DNA from 2 places in the Roseburia amylophila genome. Region 1 is predicted to be linked to the other one. Evidence: predicted binding sites of a transcription regulator. Region 1 holds the regulator's gene; the other holds the start of a gene.
The links. Region 1 encodes Rex, which represses fermentation and respiration genes when NADH is low (regulators of the CRP and FNR family bind a similar motif). Its sites were predicted from a motif close to ATTGTTAANTANTTAACAAT; they were not measured.

Region 1 (3,199 bases):
TATTTCCGGGAAATTATACCGCATATGCGAGGCAGAAGGAAATACAGCGGGAAAGTCTTTTGCGACAGTATTATAACCAGCAGCGGGAAATCAAGCACCAGGAAGAAGTAATATCCAAGTTAAAATCCTTTAACCGGGAAAAGTCCATTAAGCGTGCGGAAAGCCGTGAGAAGGCATTGGATAAAATAGAACGTATTGAGAAGCCAATCGATGAAAAAACAGATATGCATATTACATTGGAGCCGGAAATTACCAGTGGAAATGATGTACTTTCGGTGAAAGGACTTTCAAAATCTTATGAGCATAAACTGTTTTCAAACATTGATTTTCAGATTAAGCGAGGGGAAAAAGTTGCCTTAATCGGAAATAACGGTACCGGGAAAACCACCATTTTAAAGATTATCAATGGAATTGTAGACGCAGATGCCGGGGAGATAAAGCTTGGAAGCAATGTGGAAATCGGATATTACGATCAGGAGCATCAGAACTTAGACCCGGATAAGACGTTATTTGATGAAATTGCAGATGCTTATCCGAATCTGAAGGCAACGAAGATTCGAAATGTGTTAGCGGCATTTTTATTTACGGATGATGATGTGTTTAAGCGGATTCGTGATATCAGTGGTGGAGAAAGAGGTCGTGTTTCACTGGCAAAACTGATGTTATCCAATGCGAACTTCTTAATTTTAGACGAGCCGACCAACCACCTTGATATTATGTCAAAGGAAATTTTAGAGTCAGCCATCAATTCCTATACCGGAACGGTGCTTTATGTATCCCATGACCGTTATTTTATTAATAAAACTGCCAGCAGAATTCTTGATTTAAAGAATGAAACAATTCTAAATTATATTGGAAATTATGATTATTATCTGGAGAAAAAGGAAGTTCAGGAGTTAGCGGCGTTTGGCACAGCCACACAGGATCGTGCAGACAATTCAGCAGCAAAAGGAAATGTCATTGTTTCTGATGGAACTGGAGAAAAAAATGGAACAGAGCAGATATCCGGCGGAGGAAAACAGAAGTTAAGCTGGGAAGAAATGAAGAAACAGCAGGCAGCAAAACGTAAGCTGGAAAATGAATTAAAGCGTACAGAAGATGAAATTGCTAAGAGAGAGGCAAAGATAGAAGCATTAAATGATGAACTGTCAAAGCCGGAGGTAGCATCAAATTCCTATGAATTAAACAAAATCCATGAGGAGCAGATGCAGGAAGAGGCAGCGCTGGAAGAACTCTATGCAAAATGGGAAGAATTAAGTTTACAGAAAGATTGTTAAAGTTGTAACACATTGACATCCTTTCGGCAAGAAACTATAATTATTGTAGGGTATTGAGAGCAGGAGGAACTGGCAGAATGAGCAAAGAAATATCACAGGCAGTAATTCGTAGAATGCCAAGATATTACCGATATCTGGGGGAACTTTTAGATGAAGGGGTAGAACGTATTTCATCGAATGAACTGAGTGCAAGAATGAAAGTGACCGCATCGCAGATCAGACAGGATTTAAATAATTTTGGTGGTTTTGGACAGCAGGGATATGGTTACAATGTACAATTTCTGTATGAAGAAATCGGAAAGATTATGGGATTAAATGAACAGCATAATATTATTATTATTGGAGCTGGTAACTTAGGACAGGCGCTTGCTAATTATGTGAAGTTTGAAAAACTCGGTTTCGTCATAGTAGGATTGTTTGACGTGAATCCGGAGTTATGCGGAAAATCCATTCGTGGCAATAAAATCGAAATGATTGATAAACTGGAAGAATTTGTAAAGACACATAAGGTAGATATTGCTACACTGACTATGCCGAAAGAAAAGGCAGATGCTGTGGCAAACCAGCTGGTAAGCCTTGGTGTACATGCAATCTGGAATTTTGCCCATGTGGATCTGGAAGTGTTGGATGAAAATGTTGTAGTGGAAAATGTACATTTATCAGACAGCCTGATGCAGTTATCCTATAATATGACAAAGAACAAAAGGGAAAAGGAAACGCTGGAATAGAGGTGTTTTGCATGAAAGATGACAAGGAATTTCTGGAAGCATTAGAAAGCAGAAAAGTACCAATACTTGTATTGGATCAGAAATGGCACAGGCTTTTTGCTTTAAGTGGAAAAACCAGTGAAATCAAGCAGCTGGAAGAAAAGGTAAATCAGTTGTTAGAACAGCAGGGAAAGCTTAATAATGATTTGAAAGAACTGAAAAAGACAAAGAATCGGTTGATGAAAAGCATTGTTGTCAACATGGAAGGAACTCATGAGGAAAATGAGGGGGATATTTCTTCCAGAAAATTAGATGAAGACAAGAGACTGATTGATGAAGTCAATGTCAAAATGGAAGAAATTGAGGATGAATTAATTGAACTTCCACGAAATATAAACAGTGCAAATCAGGAACTTATGTTAGAAAGCATGCGTTATTGCTATGAGAGACTAAGACAGAACAGCAAAGAAGCAGATGAAATTACGGCCTGGATTGATAAGGTAAGGGTAGAACTTAAGAAAAATATCATCAAAAAACAGAATCGTGAAATCAACAACCGGCAGATTTATTCTTATATGCATGATATTTTTGGTGTGGATATTTTAAATATATTTGATCTGCGGCAGGAAGATGAAGACCGACTGCAGGGAAAAAAAGCGGTGGAAAATGCGGACGAAAGGAATTAATTTATGGAATATCTTGTAAATTCCCGGGAAATGAAAACATGTGATACCAATACAATCGAACATTTTAAAGTGCCATCCATGGTTCTAATGGAGCGGGCAGCACTTTCTGCGATAGAAGTAATACAGGAAAAAGAAATTTCATGTAACCGCGTGCTGGTAGTGTGTGGAACCGGAAATAACGGCGGCGATGGTATGGCAATTGCAAGATTGTTATACTTATCCCACATTCCGGTTGAAGTATATCTCTATGGAAATAAAACGCATTTTTCAAAGCAGGCAAAAGAACAGTATGAAATCTTGGCATCATATGGTGTACCATTTATTGATGAAATGGAGGATGCAAATTCCTACAGCCTGATTATTGATGCGTTATTTGGTATAGGATTATCACGAAAATTAGATGATGAACTGGTGCATTTGATGGAACGGCTAAACCAGAGCAGTGCCCACAGGCTGGCAGTGGATATACCATCCGGTGTCTCGGCAGATAATGGAGCTGTATTAGGTGGTGCATTCAAAGCAGATGATA
Region 2 (3,199 bases), on a different contig from region 1:
TGGGATGTGATGTTTGTAATGGAACAAGGGAAAATTATAGCAACATTTAACAAAAATGAAATTGCGGATAAAGACATAGAAGAACTGTTCTTTGAAGTGACAGAACCAAAGACTGGTGGTGAAGAACATGAGTAGTCTTTCCTTTGTTTTTTCCCGGACCATTAAGAATAAAGTGAAGCGGAGTTTAAGACGGCCACAGACTTATATTGCGCTGGTATTTGTTATTTTATATGCAGCACTGGTGTTGTATGGACTTGGTTCCATGTCTGTCGACTTCGGATTAAACAGCCCGGAAGGAATTGCAACTGTTTTATCAGTACTGATGGTTATGATTGTTCCGGCAAACCTGATTTCGTATATCAAGAGAAAAGGACTGTTGTTCCGTCCGTCAGAAGTACATTTTGTATTTGCTGCACCGGAAGAACCGAAGAAAGTTATTCTTCATGCCGGAAAGAAGCAGTTCTTAACGAATTTTATTGTTGAACTATTTATACTTGTACTTGGAATTGGTGTATTTGGTGTTACACCATATAAGATGATTTTATATTTCCTTTATGCTGGTGTACTGGAAAATATTTTAGAGGGAGCGTTAATGATTATCTGCTATGGAAATGAAACACTTCCCAAACAGTTCTTTACCGTACTTACTTATATTATGTATGGAGTAATGGCAGCTTTTGCACTGGTGGCAATCTACTTTGTTTCGGTGAAAGGCATGCAGTTATCTGTGTTTGTGGACTTAATCCAGCTTCCGGTGGTACAGCTGATTCCGATTATAGGCTGGGAAATTGCATTGATTCAGCTTATTATCATAGGCCCTGCAGGAATCAATGTGGTGGCAACCGTACTTCTTTTAATCAGTACTGTTTTGCTGGTACTTTATGCGAAAAAGATGAAGTGTACCGGAGAATTCTATGAAGATGCTGCAAAATTTGCAGAAGATTATGATGACCGGATGAAACGCTCGAAAAAGGGCGAGGTTGTAGTGGGAAATGGCAAGAAAAAGTATTTACGGAATGTAAAGATGGCTTATAAGGGAACTTACGCCAAAGCAATTTTCTACCGGCAGGTATTAGAATACCGTAAAAACCGTTTCTTTATCTTTGGCTGGAATTCGGTGCTGTTTCTGGTCATAGGTGTGGCAATTGCGGTTGTCTCTTATTATAATAAAATTTCCAGCCAGCCTTTTAAAATGTTTGTAATTCCGGGCGTCATTGCCTATGTTATCTTTATTTTCAGCGGTTATAAGACGAAGTGGTCTAAGGAACTGGCAAATCCATACACCTATCTGATTCCGGACAGCAATTTTAAGAAAATGTGGTATGCCACCAAAATGGAGCATATCCGTGCGCTGATTGACGGACTTCTGATTACGCTGCCGGGCAGTATCGTAATGGGACTTCCGGTGTCTTACATGATTTTGACCGTCATTTTATATATGTGCCTGAATGCTAATAAGCTTTATATGAATATGCTGGCAGATGTCGTGATAGGGAAAATGTTTGGAGAACTGGGCAGAACGATTCTTCGGATGCTGTTCCAGGGACTGGTATTATGTGTCGGAATCATTGTGGCAGTAGCAACGGGAGCGTTCATTTCTGTGACTGCAGGATTTATTATGATGATAGTCGTTATATTCCTGCTGACACTGGTTGGAGCAATTGGAGCATCCTTTGCATTTGAGCGGATGGAGGCATTAGATTAACATATTGAGAAAATTAAGGTGCATTTCCTGTAAAAAAGACTGGACTAATGTAAAAAAATGTGAGAAAATGAGGGCGGTGTGTTAAATGTATAACAAAGTTTAACATGATATATATTTCATATCGAAAGGAGTCTTATAATGATTTACACGAAGGAAATCGAAAACATGTGTCCTGTTGCCAAGGGCGCAAAACATGAGCCAGCTCCAATTCCAGAAGAAGGAAAATGGGTTCATTCCAAAAAAATTGAAGATATTTCAGGATTTACACACGGTGTAGGCTGGTGTGCACCACAGCAGGGTGCCTGCAAGCTTTCATTAAATGTAAAGAATGGTGTGATTGAAGAAGCACTGGTTGAGACAATCGGATGCTCAGGTATGACACATTCAGCAGCAATGGCAGCAGAGGTTCTTCAGGGAAAAACAATTCTTGAAGCATTAAATACTGACCTTGTTTGTGACGCAATCAATACAGCAATGAGAGAATTATTCTTACAGATCGTTTACGGACGTACTCAGAGTGCATTCTCTGATGACGGACTTGCAGTAGGTGCTGGTCTGGAAGATTTAGGAAAAGGACTTCGTTCCCAGGTTGGTACTATGTACGCAACAAAGGAGAAAGGTGTTCGTTACTTAGAGATGGCTGAAGGTTATGTAACAGGCATCGCTCTTGACGAGAACAACGAAGTTATCGGATATCAGTTCGTTTCTCTTGGAAAAATGACAGACTTTATCAAAAAAGGTGATGACCCTAACACTGCATGGGAAAAAGCAAAAGGCCAGTATGGTCGTGTAGCTGATGCTGTTAAGATCATTGACCCAAGAGAAGAGTAAGAAAGGAGAGACGAAGATAATGGCATTATTTGAAGGATATGAAAGAAGAATTGACCAGATAAACGCTGTATTAAACAGCTATGGTATCAGCTCTATTGAAGAAGCTGAAAAAATTACAAAAGATGCTGGACTTGATGTATATGATCAGGTAAAGAAAATCCAGCCTATCTGTTTCGAGAACGCTTGCTGGGCTTACACTATAGGTGCAGCAATCGCAATCAAAAAAGGATGCAAAAGAGCTGCTGATGCTGCTGCAGCAATCGGTGAAGGTCTTCAGGCATTCTGTATTCCAGGTTCTGTTGCTGACCACAGAAAAGTAGGTCTTGGACATGGTAACCTTGGAAAAATGTTATTAGAGGAAGAGACAGAGTGCTTCTGTTTCTTAGCTGGACACGAGTCCTTTGCAGCTGCTGAAGGTGCAATCGGAATCGCTGAGAAAGCAAACAAAGTACGTCAGAAACCACTTCGTGTTATCTTAAACGGACTTGGAAAAGATGCTGCACAGATTATTTCACGTATCAACGGATTTACATTTGTTGAGACACAGTATGATTACAAAGCAGCTAAACTTAACGTTGTATATGAAAAAGCATATTCTAACGGACTTCGTGCAACTGTAAAATGTTACGGTGCTGATGATGTTCAGGAAGGTGTTGCAATCAT

Region 2: the regulator Rex is predicted to act here: its motif matches at 1,783-1,802, upstream of OCV43_RS07250 (iron-sulfur cluster assembly scaffold protein).

The regions. Positions count from the first base shown of each region.
Region 1 covers NZ_JAOQKI010000007.1:35,964-39,162, forward strand. The annotation lists gene abc-f (ribosomal protection-like ABC-F family protein) at 1-1,277, shown strand, start outside; gene OCV43_RS05725 (redox-sensing transcriptional repressor Rex) at 1,355-2,005, shown strand; gene OCV43_RS05730 (hypothetical protein) at 2,017-2,670, shown strand; gene OCV43_RS05735 (NAD(P)H-hydrate dehydratase) at 2,674-3,199, shown strand, end outside.
Region 2 covers NZ_JAOQKI010000009.1:15,036-18,234, reverse strand. The annotation lists gene OCV43_RS07260 (ABC transporter ATP-binding protein) at 1-135, shown strand, start outside; gene OCV43_RS07255 (putative ABC exporter domain-containing protein) at 128-1,705, shown strand; gene OCV43_RS07250 (iron-sulfur cluster assembly scaffold protein) at 1,844-2,536, shown strand; gene OCV43_RS07245 (GGGtGRT protein) at 2,556-3,199, shown strand, end outside.